Regions from separate parts of the Streptomyces sp. NBC_00385 genome, predicted to be linked through region 1. Evidence: riboswitches for the same ligand, from Rfam matches in the RefSeq annotation. Region 1 holds a riboswitch; each other region holds the start of a gene.
The links. Region 1 has a riboswitch for cobalamin ahead of metE (5-methyltetrahydropteroyltriglutamate--homocysteine S-methyltransferase). Riboswitches for the same ligand answer to the same signal wherever they lie in the genome.

Region 2: another riboswitch for cobalamin. It lies ahead of OG959_RS27380 (prenyltransferase/squalene oxidase repeat-containing protein); the one in region 1 lies ahead of metE (5-methyltetrahydropteroyltriglutamate--homocysteine S-methyltransferase).
Region 3: another riboswitch for cobalamin. It lies ahead of OG959_RS11385 (ribonucleoside-diphosphate reductase subunit alpha); the one in region 1 lies ahead of metE (5-methyltetrahydropteroyltriglutamate--homocysteine S-methyltransferase).

What each region holds. Positions count from the first base shown of each region.
Region 1 covers NZ_CP107951.1:1,534,640-1,539,418, reverse strand. The annotation lists gene lysA (diaminopimelate decarboxylase) at 1-79, shown strand, start outside; gene metE (5-methyltetrahydropteroyltriglutamate--homocysteine S-methyltransferase) at 175-2,493, opposite strand; cobalamin riboswitch at 2,654-2,869, opposite strand; gene OG959_RS06675 (LysE family translocator) at 2,949-3,593, opposite strand; gene OG959_RS06670 (ABC transporter ATP-binding protein) at 3,775-4,779, opposite strand, start outside.
Region 2 covers NZ_CP107951.1:6,131,491-6,136,269, forward strand. The annotation lists gene OG959_RS27370 (energy-coupling factor transporter transmembrane component T) at 1-643, opposite strand, end outside; gene OG959_RS27375 (SCO2322 family protein) at 640-1,302, opposite strand; gene OG959_RS27380 (prenyltransferase/squalene oxidase repeat-containing protein) at 1,359-2,618, opposite strand; cobalamin riboswitch at 2,733-2,854, opposite strand; gene OG959_RS27385 (hypothetical protein) at 3,111-3,344, opposite strand; gene OG959_RS27390 (hypothetical protein) at 3,346-3,867, shown strand; gene OG959_RS27395 (LysE family translocator) at 3,956-4,597, shown strand; gene OG959_RS27400 (bifunctional glycosyltransferase/CDP-glycerol:glycerophosphate glycerophosphotransferase) at 4,620-4,779, opposite strand, start outside.
Region 3 covers NZ_CP107951.1:2,636,283-2,641,061, forward strand. The annotation lists gene OG959_RS11370 (DUF3311 domain-containing protein) at 1-153, shown strand, start outside; gene mctP (monocarboxylate uptake permease MctP) at 150-1,784, shown strand; gene OG959_RS11380 (GNAT family N-acetyltransferase) at 1,901-2,413, shown strand; adenosylcobalamin-variant (AdoCbl-variant) riboswitch at 2,481-2,579, shown strand; gene OG959_RS11385 (ribonucleoside-diphosphate reductase subunit alpha) at 2,727-4,779, shown strand, end outside.

The DNA.
Region 1 (4,779 bases):
CGTGCACGAGGGCCGCGCCCGCCTGCTGATACGCCGCGAGTCCCTCGCCGACATCAACGGCCGTGACATCGGACTGTGAACCCGCGAGCCACGCATGGAACAGCCGGCGGTCCGCCGCTGACCACGCCGGGGCCGGGGCGCTGTCGGGCGCCCCGGCCCTCAGGGCTTCCTCGGTCAGGAGCCCGCCGACTCACCGCGGACCGTGCGGGCCGCCGCGACCAGGTTCTCCAGCGACGTCCTGGTCTCGGGCCAGCCACGGGTCTTCAGACCGCAGTCCGGATTGACCCACAGACGGGCGGCGGGAATCGCCTTCAGCCCCAGGCGGAGCAGGGCGGCGATCTCGTCCGCGTCGGGCACACGGGGGGAGTGGATGTCGTACACGCCGGGCCCGGCCTCGCGCGGGTAGCCGTGTGCGGCGAGTTCCCGGGCGACCTGCATGTGGGAACGGGCGGCTTCCAGGCTGATGACGTCGGCGTCCAGGTCGTCGATGGCCTGGACGATGTCGCCGAACTCCGCGTAGCACATGTGGGTGTGGATCTGGGTCTCCGCCCGCACACCGCAGGTCGTGAGGCGGAACGACTCGGTGGCCCATTCCAGGTAGGCGGAGCGGTCATCGGCGCGCAGGGGCAGGGTCTCGCGCAGAGCGGGTTCGTCGACCTGGATGACCGAGGTCCCGCCCGCTTCCAGATCGTCGACCTCGTCCCGCAACGCCAGGGCGACCTGGCGTGCGGTGACGCCGAGCGGCTGGTCGTCACGGACGAACGACCAGGCCAGCATGGTGACGGGCCCCGTCAGCATGCCCTTGACCGGGCGGTCGGTGAGCGACTGGGCGTACGAGGTCCAGCGCACCGTCATCGGTCCGGGCCGGGAGATGTCGCCCGCGAGGACCGGCGGCCGGACGTAGCGGGTGCCGTAGGACTGGACCCAGCCGTGCCGCGTGGCGAGGTACCCGGTCAGCTGCTCGGCGAAGTACTGCACCATGTCGTTGCGTTCGGGCTCACCGTGGACCAGGACGTCGATGCCGGTCTTCTCCTGGAAGGAGATGACCTCGCCGATCTCGGCCCTGATCCGCTCCTCGTAGCCGGCCACGTCGATCCGGCCCTTGCGCAGGTCGGCGCGGGCCGTGCGCAACCCGGCGGTCTGCGGGAACGAACCGATGGTGGTCGTCGGCAGCAACGGCAGCCCGAGGCGGGCCCGCTGAGCGGCAGCACGCTCCTCGTACGGCAGGGAACGGCGGCCGTCGGAACGGGTGACAGCAGCGGTCCTGGCCCGCACGGCAGGGTCGCGGGTGATCGGGGAGTCCGCACGGGAGGCCAGATCGGCCCGGTTGACGGCGAGCTCCGCGGCGATGGCGGCGGTGCCCCGGGTCAGCGCCTTGGCCAGCGTGACGATCTCGGCGGTCTTCTGGGTGGCGAAGGCGAGCCATCGAAGGATCTGGGGGTCGATGTCCCGCTCCGCCGCGGCGTCGACCGGCACATGCAGGAGGGAGCAGGAGGCGGACACGTCGACCCGGTCGGCGAGGCCGAGAAGCGTGCCCAGGGTGGACAGGGACTTCTCGTAGTCGTTGATCCAGATGTTGCGGCCGTTGACCACCCCGGCGACGAGCCGCTTGCCGGGGATTCCGCCCACCGAGGCCAGCGCGTGGAGATTGGCGGCCGCGGCGCCGGTGAAGTCCATCGCCAGGCCCTCGACAGGGGCGTTCGCCAGGACGGGGAGTGCTTCGCCGAGCCGGTCGAAGTAGGAGGCGACGAGGAGCCTGGGCCGGTCGGTCAGGCCGCCGAGCTCCCGGTAGGTGCGGGCGGCGGCGTTCAGCTCACCCGGCGTCCTGTCCTGGACCAGGGCCGGTTCGTCCAGCTGGACCCACTCGGCTCCGGCGGCGCGCAGGTCGGCGAGCACCTCGGCGTAGACGGGCAGCAGCCGGTCCAGGAGTGTGAGCGGCTCGAAGCCGGCCGCCACCCCGGGGGCCGGCTTGGCCAGCAGCAGATACGTGACCGGGCCGACGAGCACCGGCCGGGCTGCGTGCCCGAGCGCGAGGGCTTCCTTCAGCTCGGTGACCTGCTTGGTGGAGTCGGTGGTGAAGACGGTGTCGGGGCCGAGCTCGGGGACGAGGTAGTGGTAGTTGGTGTCGAACCACTTGGTCATCTCCAGGGGAGCGACGTCCTGCGTGCCGCGGGCCATCGCGAAGTACCCGTCGAGCGCGTCGGACCCGACGGCCGCCCGGTGCCGCTGCGGAACCGCGCCGACCATGACGCTGGTGTCCAGGACGTGGTCGTAGTACGAGAAGTCGCCGGTCGGAACCTCGTGGACGCCGGCATCCGCCAGCCGCCTCCAGTTGGCCCGGCGCAGACCGGCCGCGGTTGCCCGGAGGGCGTCGGCGGTGACCCGGCCCTTCCAGTAGCCCTCGACCGCCTTCTTCAGTTCCCGGTCGGGGCCCTGGCGGGGATAGCCGTACACGGTGGCTCGTGCCGCCGCGGCTGCGGGTTCGGTGGTCATGGAACTCTCCTTCGCGAGTTGACTCCTGAACATCCCGGGCCGGGACGCGGACGCGAAGGTGTGACGAACCGGACGGATCCCGTGCGCCGTCGGCGCGCGCTTCCGTGCGGTATGTACGCCGACCCGCCCACGAGGTCACCGGGATATCCGCACGCCAAGGGGCACGTGCGGGCAACGGGCAGGTCTTCGGACTCGCGGGCAGGTCCGCCGAGGCGGACACCTACTGGCCGTCGCTTCCCGGACCCGATCGGATCCAGTGCGTATGACGGCGGTCGTTCCCACTCACCGCTGCGGGGCAGTCCCGGATTTCCACCGGGTTCCCTCTTACGACGCGTCTGCCTGGCGGACAGGGCGAACCAGCTGCACCAGCCAGCCTAGAGGGTGGGCCGCACCGCTGGGGACCGCGGTTCACATTCCGGAACGGGGAGCCTGCGGATCGTGCCCGCTCACCCGGCTCAGGCGGAGACCGCGGTGCGGGACAGCGCGGTGCGCAACGCGAAGACGCCGAGCAGGCCGCCCGACGTGAGCCGTTGGGCCGTCATGGCGCGGGGCCGGGTGGCCAGATACCCCGAGATGCGGGCTGCGCCCAGCATGATCAGACCGTTCACGGTGATGCCCACGATGACCTGCACCCCACCGAGCTGGAGGAGTTGCGCCCACGCCGGACCTCCCCGCGGGTCCAGGAACTGGGGCAGCAGGGCGGCGTACAGAAGCGCGATCTTGGGGTTGAGCAGGTTGGTCAGCAGCCCCATCGAGAACAGACGGGCGTCGGAGACCGGAGGCAGATCCCCGGCCGGGTCGAACGGTGAGCGGCCGCCCGGCTTGAGCATGCTCCAGGCGAGGTAGGCCAGGTAGGCGGCCCCGGCAAGCTTGATCACCGTGTACGCCACCGGCACGGCGGCGAACAGCGCGGACAGGCCCGCCGCCGCGGCCAGCAGATAGCACACGAACCCCACTGCGGTCCCACTGAGGCTGACCAGGCCCGCCCTGCGGCCCTGGGTGATCGCCCGGGAGGCGAGGTGGATCATGTTCGGTCCCGGAGTCAGCGCCATGCCCAGTTCGATCAGTGCCACTCCTCCGATTGCGGTCAGAGTGATCACCGGTCAACCTCCAGGTCGTTCGTCGGGTGCCTGATGCGCAGCGGCTCACCCGGCTGTGGTGGACGGGTGCGACGCATGTGCCGTGCCTGTCCCGCCCGCTGCAGCATAGAGCTCGGCGTCTGGGCAACTTCGGCCGCCCCAGGCCCCGTTCCCGTCTCGACTCGGCGGGTGCGCGTCCGTCTCAGACGGGGTAGGCGTGGGTCTGCGCCGCCTTCACCGTCGCCCAGACCGCCGCGCCCGGGTGCAGGTCGAGTTCGGCGGCGGAGGCCGTGGTCAGGTCCGCGGTGAGACGCAGCTCTCCGGTGAGGTCGGCGCGGATCTGGTCGCCGTGCGTCTCCAGGCCCGCGATCTCGCACTGCCAGAGGTTACGGGCGCTGGAGCCCGCGGGGCGGTCACGGTGAAGGGTGACGGCGCTCGGCGGGAAGGCCACGAAGACCGGACCGGACAGGGCCTCCATGGTGGTGGCGGGAGGGCCGTCGTCGAGGCGGACGGTGTGGCCGTCGGCCGAGCCCCGGTAGAGGTTCAGGCCGACCAGACGGGCGATGTAGTCCGTACGGGGATGGCGGGCGATGTGGGACGGCGCACCCTCCTGGACGACCCGGCCGTCCTCGACCACGACCAGGCGGTCCGCCAGGACCATCGCGTCCAGCGGATCGTGCGTGACCAGGACGGCGACGGCTTCGAACTCGGCCAGATGCCGCCGGAGTTGCGAGCGGACCTCCAGGCGGGTGCGGGCATCCAGCGCCGCCAGCGGCTCGTCCAGGAGCAACAGACGCGGCCGGGTCGCCAGGGCGCGGGCCAGGGCGACACGCTGGGCCTGGCCGCCGGACAGGCTGCGTGGCTTGACGTCGACGTGCTCCGCGAGACCGAGGCGGCCGAGCCACTTCGTGGCCTCACTACGGGCCGCGGCCTTGGTCGCCCCGTGGCAGCGTGGTCCGAAGGCCACGTTGTCCAGGGCGGTGAGGTGGGGGAAGAGCAGGTAGTCCTGGAAGACGACGCCGACGGGGCGGGACTCCGGCGGCGTACGCTCCAATGCCGTTCCGTCCAGCCGCAGATGGCCGTCGGTGAGTGGTGTCAGGCCGGCGAGGGCGCGCAGGGCCGTGGTCTTGCCGGCGCCGTTGGGGCCGAGCAGGGCGACGACTTCGCCGGGTGCGACGGCCAGCGTCACATCGAGGCGGAAGGTGCC
Region 2 (4,779 bases), 4.6 Mb from region 1:
CCCCGCCGGTCGGCCGGCCGCGCAGCCGCCGGGCGGTGCGCAGCCGCATCACGTCGGCGACCATGTTCGGCGCGAACGTCATCGCGACGACGACGGCGACCCCGGCCTCGTACAGCGCCCCGGGCAGCGACTTCAGCAGCCGGGCCGGGTTCGCGAGGGAGTTCGCCGCGCCGACACAGATCAGCAGAGCGGCCAGCTTCGCCCCGTCGTACAGGGCGAACAGCAACTGCTCGGCGGTGACCCGGCCGCCGATGCGGACGCCCTTCGCCCACTCCGGCAGCGGCACCTCGGGCAGCGTGAACACGACATGCGTGCCGGGGATCGGGGAGCCGAGGAAGGCGGAGAAGAGCAGCCGTACACCGATGACGAACAGCCCGATCCTGATGAACGCCCCGTAGGAGCGGGCCCACGGAGCGTCCGTGCGGCGCGCGGCCACGACGTACCCCGCCACGCCGACCAGCAGGCCGAGCAGCAGCGGGTTGGTGGTACGGGACGCGGCGGTCGCGAGCCCGAGCGCCCACAGCCACCAGGCGCCTGCGGGCAGTGCGTTGCTCCGGGTGGCTGCGGGCGCGCGCCAGGCACGGACCCGGTCCACCGGTGCGCCCGCGGTATCCGCAGGCGCACCGCTCGTCGAGCCGGTCATCCGCGGCGGCGGCGGGCCTGCGCGACTGCGGCGATGCCGACGAGCAGGACGGCGCCGACCCCGACGAGGACCCCGGCGGACGGCCCGCCGCCGTCCGCACCGTCGCCGCCGGTGGTGACACCGGCCGACGTGGGCGCGGAGGCGTCGGCCGTGGCGGTCCTGCCGCCACCCGAGTCCTGGGACACCTGCTCACCGCAGCCGGAGTCCGGATAGCCGGAGATCGCGCAGAGCAGCGCGTCGCTGCCGTACCGCAGCGGCTTGGCCACGGAGGCGAGGGCCTCCGCGCTGCTCGCGTCCTCCGGGACCTGCGCGCACGCGGTCCGCGGAGCGGGGGGAGTCTCCCCGTCCGGGGCGTCGGCGGCCGTACCGGGATCGATGACGAGAGCGACCCGCTTGCGGCCGTCCTCGGCGGGCGTGTCCGCGCAGATCTTCGCGAAGTCGGGGGCGTGGCGCGGCTTGGCCGCGTCCTGCGAGTCCGCGCTCACGGCGAACCGGAAGCCCTGCACCGAACCGTCGTCCGGCCGGACCAGCGACGGCCCCTGGGTGGCATACGCCCACCCGCTGCCGGAGCCCTCCCAGAACGACCAGTAGCGGTAGCCCGCCGCCTGGGCCGTGCCCGTACCGAGCACGGCCAGGACGGCGCCCAGGACCACCAGCAGTACGGTGGCCCGTCCGGCGCGTGCGCTCTTCCGGCCCGAGGCCGCCCGACGGCTCCTCACAGCTGCTGGTTCTTGCGGCGGCCGCTGATCAGGAACCCGGCGCCGGCGCCGACGGCGAGTCCGATCCCGACGAACCACCAGACACCGCCGATGCCGTCCCCGTCGCCGCTGTCCTTCTTCTCCTCCTCGGTGGCGCTCGCCGTCGGCTTCTTGTCGGTGGAGGGCGCGGGACCCGTCGCGTTCAGCTGGGCGACGAGGTCGGCGCCGCCGAAGTCGTGGACGTCGGTGCCGGTGGCGTGGGCGGCCATGACGAGCTGCGCGTAGGCGGCGGGGCCGTTCTCCTTCGCCCAGTCCGCGGAGTTCTTCTCGAGCCACTTCACGGACGCGGCGGCCTTGTCCTTGTGGCCGGCCGCGGACAGGGCGACGACCGCGTCGGCGGTGTTGCCGAAGTCGGGCTGCGGGGCGCTGTCCTCGGCGCCGGGCATCGGCGGCGAGTCGAGGTGGCCGGTCTTCTTGAGGGCCCCGGCGAGGTAGTAGGCGCCGTTCTGGGCGGCCTGCTCGGGCTTGACGGTGTCACCCCCGGTGCAGGTGGGGTCCTTCACCGCGGCGTTGTTGCCGACGACGAGCCCCTTGCCGAGCGATCCGAGCACGGCGGCCGCGGTGGCGTCGCCGTTGGCGACGAGCTTGCCGGCCTTGTCGGGCTGGTACGCGAACGCGCCGCCGTCCTTGCCGCCGCAGGGAATGGCGAAGGTGAGCAGCGCGTCGTACGGCGTCCTGCCCTCGCTGTTCGTCACATCGTCGAGCTTCTCGCCGGCCCGGGCGAGGGCGCCGATCACGATCGAGGTGGAGTTCGCGTCACTCGGGCTGCCGGCGGTGTAGCCCCAGCCGCCGTCCTTGTTCTGCACGGACTTCAGCCAGGAGGCCCCGTGCTGCACGAGATCCTCGTGCCCGCGGACCTCGTGCAGCGCCTGCACGGCGGCAGCCGTCGCATTGGTGTCGACCATGGTCTTGGCGTCGCAGCGCACGGTCGGGTCCGGCCGGTACGCGGGGAACGCCCCGCTGTCGCACTGCTGGCCGATCAGCCAGTCGACGGCCTCGTCGGCGGGCGAAACACCCACGGCCCGCTGCGAGGCGAAGGCCAGCGACTGCCGCCACACCCCGTCGTACGTCGGGTCCTTCGTGCCGTACAGCCCCGAGGGCAGAGACACGGACGGCGAGGGGGAGGGGGACGGCGCGGCGACTGCGGCCGGGGCTGCGGCCACACAGAGCACGGTGGCGGTGGCGGCGAGCGCGGCTGCGCTGCGGCGTACGGTCATGGCGGGCGGGGCCTCTCCTGGGGGAACCGGGCACAGGCACACACAGGCACCAGGCTCCGGCTCCGTATACCTCGACGGTGCCGGCCACCGGGGGGTCCCGACGGCACGAGCCGGTCACGACACGGACAGGGCATTCCGACTCCCGCCCGGCTGGGCGGTCACGGCTGCGGGTCAGCGCCGGATTCGCACCGGCTTCCCCCTGAACGGACATGATGACGACCAGCCCACTCTACCGGGCGGGTCCCGGGGCCCCTCGGTGTGGGCGGCCCCGGCATCCGACGGCATGGCCCTCTGTGGCCGCTGCCGGGGCCGCCCACGGAGGCGCCGAAACGCGCATGGCTCTTTCGAGGAGTGATCGTTAAACTACAACCGGCTTAAGAATCAGTCTGGTTGAAAGGGCGGGGCGGGCATGACAACAGGTCCGGGGGGATTCCCTCCGCCTCCTCCGTCCCGGCCACCGGGCCCGCCCCCTACCCCTCCTCCTTCTCCGCCTCATCCACCGCGGACGGATCCTCCCCGGTGGGCATGGTGGGTCGGCGGGATCGCCATTCCGCTGGCCGGCATCCTGGCGACGGTGATCTTCAGCAACGACCCGGAGCCCGTCTCGGCTCCTGCCCCGGCACCCGCCCCGGCCTCCAGCAGCGCGCGAACCAGACCGAGCACACTGCCGAGCCCGGACCAAGCCTGGGGGGAGAGCGAGTCGCCCACGGCGACTTCGAGTGACACGGTGTCCGCGAGCCCTTCGGCCACCTCGGATGTCGACCTCACGGCGCCGGCCGGGTACGCAGAGGCGACCGAGACCATGTGGGGCCTCGCGCCGGGTTCCTGCGAACACTCCGAACAGCAGATCGTCGACCTCGACGACGGCATGAGCCGGGTGGAATCCGGCGACGGCGTGGTGAAGGACCCCCGCGGAGCGGAACTCCTCTACTGGCCGTCCGAAAGCTGCATCGACGACTTCGGCGACTATCAACTGCGCGCCCTGCCCAACACCCGCGTGGGACTCCTGCAGACCGGCATGCCCAAGACCTTCGAGTCCTGCAAGGCCGCGTCCGGGACCGGTTTCGGAGGCCTTCAGCTCTCCGATGGAAGCGAGAGCGAAGCCCGGGGTTTCGTCGAAGGCGCGGCCGTGTGCTCCGTAACAGACCGAGGCGCCGTCTCCATGGCCCTGATCGAGCACATGGACGGTGGGACATTCGACGACGTATCGGTGAGCGGCAGGCTCTACGTGTGGCCGAAGTCGCCCTGATCCGCCTCGTCCGTCCCTCGGCGACAGCACGCCCGTACGCGGAAAAAGGGGATGAGGACCGACCGGAGGCCGTGCTTGCATGAGCCCCATGGTGTCCACCGACCGTTTGCTCGCCTTCGCGGCGATGTCGTTCCTGCTGATCGTGATCCCGGGGCCCAGCGTGCTTTTCGTGATCGGGCGGGCGCTGGCGCAGGGCCGGCGCGCGGCGCTGACGACGGTCGTGGGCAACACGACGGGCGCGTTCCTGCTCGTCTTCGCCGTGGCCCTCGGAGTCGGGTCGATCGTCGAGCGTTCCGTCCTCGTCTTCACGGTGCTGAAACTGGCCGGTGCCGCCTACCTGGTGTATCTGGGCGTCAAGGCGTGGCGGCAACGAGGTTCCCTGCGGGCCGCGTTCACCGGCGAGGAGAAGGCCGCGCAGGGAGGACTGCGCACGTTCTGGGACGGGTTGGCCGTCGGTGTGGCCAACCCCAAGACCATGGTGTTCTTCGCCGCCGTGCTGCCGCAGTTCGTCGACCGCGCCCAGGGACACATCGCGGTGCAGATGCTGGTGCTCGGGCTGGTCTTCAACATCATCGCGTTGGCCTCGGACAGCCTGTGGGGCCTGCTCGCGGCGACCGGCCGGGACTGGTTCGCCCGCTCGCCCCGGCGCCTCTCACTCGTCGGCGGAATCGGCGGCGTCACGATGATCGGCCTCGGCGTCACCGTGGCCGTCACCGGACGCAAGGACTGACCCCCCGACCACCCGCGGCGCGTCAGCCCCGGGACGGCTCGGGCGCCGGGGTCCGCCGCGCCGGCGGGACGATCGCCGGGGCGGGGTCCTCGCCGAGGAAGAAGCGGCGTACGACGCGCTCGGCGGCGTGACCGTCGTCGTACGGGCAGAAGCGCTCACGGAACGCGCCGCGCAGCGCGGTG
Region 3 (4,779 bases), 1.1 Mb from region 1:
TCGTACGCCAAGGTCGACCCGACCTTCATCGGGATCCCGTTCTTCTACTGGTACCAGATGCTCTGGGTGCTGATCTCGACGGCGCTCACGATGGTCGCGTACAAGCTGTGGCAGCGTGACCAGCGCGCCCGCAAGGGGGGTGCGTCAGCATGAAGGACGGCGTGAACGGCGTCGCGCTCGGCGTCTTCATCTTCTTCTTCCTGGCCGTCACGGTCGTCGGCTTCATGGCCGCCCGGTGGCGCAAGGCCGAGAACGAGGCCAGCCTCGACGAATGGGGACTGGGCGGCAGGTCGTTCGGCACCTGGGTCACCTGGTTCCTGCTCGGCGGCGACCTCTACACCGCGTACACCTTCGTCGCCGTTCCCGCGGCGATCTACGCGGCGGGCGCGGCCGGCTTCTTCGCGGTGCCCTACACCATCCTGGTGTACCCGCTGATCTTCACCTTCCTGCCGCGTCTGTGGTCGGTGTCGCACAAGCACGGCTACGTCACCACCTCGGACTTCGTCCGCGGCCGCTTCGGCTCCAAGGGGCTCTCGCTGGCGGTCGCCGTCACCGGCATCCTCGCCACGATGCCGTACATCGCCCTCCAACTCGTCGGCATCCAGGCGGTGCTGGACGTGATGGGCGTCGGCGGCGGCGAGAACACGCACTGGTTCATCAAGGACCTGCCGCTGCTGATCGCGTTCGCGGTGCTCGCCGCGTACACGTACTCCTCCGGGCTCCGCGCCCCCGCGCTGATCGCGTTCGTCAAGGACGGGCTGATCTACCTGGTCATCGCCGTGGCGATCATCTACATCCCGATCAAGCTCGGTGGCTTCGACGACATCTTCGCCAAGGCGGGCGAGGCGTTCTCCGCGAAGAACGAGGCGGCCGGAAAACCGGTCGCCGGTCTCGCTCCGGGTGAGGCGGGCCAGTGGGGTTACGCCACCCTGGCGCTCGGCTCCGCGCTGGCTCTCTTCATGTATCCGCACTCGATCACGGCGACGCTCTCCAGCCGCAGCCGTGACGTGATCCGCCGCAACACGACGATCCTGCCGCTGTACTCGCTGATGCTGGGGCTGCTCGCGCTGCTCGGGTTCATGGCGATCGCCGCCGGCGTCAAGGTGGACAACGGCCAGCTGGCGATCCCGCAGCTGTTCGAGAACATGTTCCCCGACTGGTTCGCGGGCGTGGCCTTCGCCGCCATCGGTATCGGCGCCCTGGTGCCCGCCGCGATCATGTCGATCGCCGCGGCGAACCTGTTCACCCGCAACATCTACAAGGACTTCCTGAAGCCCGACGCCACACCCGCGCAGGAGACCAAGGTCTCCAAGCTGGTGTCGCTGCTGGTGAAGGTCGGCGCGCTCGCCTTCGTCCTCACCATGGACAAGACGGTCGCGATCAACTTCCAGCTGCTCGGCGGGATCTGGATCCTCCAGACGATGCCGGCCCTGGTCGGCGGGCTGTTCACCCGGTGGTTCCACCGCTGGGCGCTGCTCGCGGGCTGGGCGGTCGGCATGCTGTACGGCACGATCGCCGCCTACGGGGTCGCCAGCCCGACCCAGAAGCACTTCGGCGGGTCCTCCAAGGAGATCCCCGGTATCGGCGAGATCGGCTACATCGGTCTGACGGCCTTCGTGCTGAACGTCGTGGTCGTCGTCGTCCTCACCTTCGTCCTGAACGCCGTGAAGGCGCCCGCCGGGGTCGACGAGACCTCCCCGGGCGACTACACCGCGGACGCGGGAGACCCGGGCGTGAAGACGGAACTCCCGCCGGCCACCGCCGGTGCTCCGGGCGGTCACTGACCACCCGCCGCGTGAACGGGCCGTCGCACCCCTCCCCGGAGAGGCGCGGCGGCCCGTTCGCACGTCTCGCGGAAGTCGCTTGCGGCCACGGCCCGCCCGTGCGGCAGACTCCCCCCATGGACATAACGATCCGGCCGATCGAGACCGCCGAGCACACCATCCTGGCCGATATCACCGCCGAGGCCTATCTCGGCGACGGCCTCCTGGAGTTCGGCGACGGCGATCCGTACCTGACGCAGCTGCGCGACGTCCCCCGCCGGGCGGCCGAGGCCGAGGTGCTGGTGGCGGCCGACGCGCAGGGACGTGTTCTGGGCGGGGTCACCTACGCACCCCCGGGGAACCCGTGGGCCGACATCGCAGCGGCGGACGAGGCGGAATTCCGGACGCTGGCGGTCTCCCGCGAGGCCCGGGGCGCAGGAGCCGGGGAGGCGCTCGTACGGGCCTGTGTCGACCGTGCACGGGCCACCGCGGGGGTCTCGGGGATCGTCCTGTCGACGCAGCCGGCGATGCACGGGGCTCACCGGATCTACCGGCGACTCGGCTTCCACCGCACCCCCGACAGGGACTGGAGCCCCGTCGCCGACCTGACCCTGCTGACGTTCCGTCTGGAGCTGCGCCCTTCGGTATGAGAGCGAGCACGACACAACATGTGGGGGCTGCCGCATCGGGCAGCCCCCACATGTATGCTCATGCCTGCTGTCGCCGCAGGGAAATCCGGTGCGAATCCGGAACTGTCCCGCAACGGTGTGATCGGTGCGCTTTTGCGCACCCCGTAGTCCGAGGTCCTGCCGACAGCGCATCCGGCTCGACCGATCCGGATGCCCAGACGTCCGGGCCTCGTGGATGGGCCGGTGGACGCCGCACGGAGCGCTGCCCTGCCGCGCTCCGCCCGGCCGCCCTCCGCTCCCCGAAGGCCCCGAGCCGAGCGAGGGAGAGCACCGCGTGACCATCGCGCCAGCCGATCCGGTTTCAGCGGCCGAATCAACGGGAACCACGAGCGACGGACCGGGAACCGCACTGCTGCGGACCCTGACCGACCTCACCGCCGATCTGCCCGACACCGACCCCGGACGCGTCGCCGCCGCAGCGCTGCGCGGCCGCAACGCCCGGTCGGACGAGGCCGAGCTGCGCTCGCTGGCCACCGAGGCCGCCGCGGGCCTGATCTCCGAGGACCCCGCCTACTCCCGGCTCGCCGCCCGCCTCCTCACCCGCACCATCGCGGACGAGGCCGCCGGGCAGGGCGCGACGTCGTTCTCCGCCTCGGTCGCCGTCGGGCACCGCGAGGGCCTGATCGCGGACCGCACCGCCGAGTTCGTGACCCTCCACGCCGCCGCCCTGGACGCGCTCGTCGGGCAGTCGCTCGCCGACGGCTCCGACGACCGCTTCGGCTACTTCGGCCTGCGCACCCTGCACAGCCGCTATCTGCTGCGCCACCCGCACACCCGTGAGGTCATCGAGACCCCGCAGCACTTCATGCTGCGCGTCGCCGCCGGGCTGGCCGAGGACACCTCCGCGCGCGCCCTGGACGAGGTCGCGGCGCTGTACGGGCTGATGAGCCGGCTGGACTACCTGCCCTCCTCCCCCACACTGTTCAACTCCGGTACCCGGCACCCGCAGATGTCCTCCTGCTACCTGCTGGACTCCCCGCTGGACGAGCTGGACTCGATCTACGACCGCTACCACCAGGTGGCGCGGCTGTCCAAGCACGCGGGCGGCATCGGCCTCTCGTACTCCCGTATCCGTGCCCGCGGTTCGCTGATCCGCGGCACCAACGGGCACTCCAACGGCATCGTGCCGTTCCTGAAGACGCTCGACGCCTCCGTCGCCGCCGTCAACCAGGGCGGCCGCCGCAAGGGCGCCGCCGCCGTCTACCTGGAGACGTGGCACGCGGACATCGAGGAGTTCCTGGAGCTGCGCGACAACACGGGCGAGGACCAGCGGCGCACGCACAACCTCAACCTGGCGCACTGGATCCCCGACGAGTTCATGCGCCGGGTCGACACGGACGGCACCTGGTCGCTGTTCTCCCCGGCCGACGTGCCCGAGCTGGTCGACCTGTGGGGCGACGCGTTCGACGCCGCGTACCGGGCCGCGGAGGCCAAGGGCCTGGCCCGCAAGACCATGCCGGCCCGTGAGCTGTACGGCCGGATGATGCGCACGCTGGCCCAGACCGGCCAGGGCTGGATGACGTTCAAGGACGCCTCCAACCGGACTGCGAACCAGACGGCCGAGCCGGGCCGGGTCGTGCACTCCTCGAACCTGTGCACCGAGATCCTGGAAGTCACCGACGACGGCGAGACGGCCGTCTGCAACCTGGGTTCGGTCAACCTCGGCGCCTTCGTCTCCCACGGCACCATCGACTGGGAGCGCCTGGACGCCACCGTGCGTACCGCCGTGACGTTCCTCGACCGGGTCGTGGACATCAACTTCTACCCGACCGAGCAGGCCGGCCGGTCCAACGCCCGCTGGCGGCCGGTGGGCCTGGGCGCGATGGGTCTCCAGGACGTCTTCTTCCAGCTGCGGCTGCCGTTCGACTCCCCCGAGGCCCGCGCCCTGTCGACGAGGATCTCCGAGCGCATCATGCTCGCGGCGTACGAGGCGTCCTGCGACCTCGCGGAGCGCTCGGGCCCGCTGCCCGCCTGGTCCGAGACGCGTGCCGCCCGCGGCGTGCTGCACCCGGACCACTACGACACCGAGCTGAACTGGCCGGAGCGCTGGGACGCGCTGCGCGCACGGGTCGCGAAGACCGGGATGCGCAACTCCCTGCTCCTCGCCATCGCGCCGACGGCGACGATCGCCTCGATCGCGGGCGTGTACGAGTGCATCGAGCCGCAGGTCTCCAACCTCTTCAAGCGCGAGACGCTCAGCGGTGAGTTCCTCCAGGTCAACGCCTATCTGGTGGACGAGCTGAAGAAGCTCGGCGTGTGGGACGCGCGGACCCGTGAGGCGCTGCGCGAGGCGAGCGGCTCGGTGCAGGGCTTCGCCTGGATCCCCG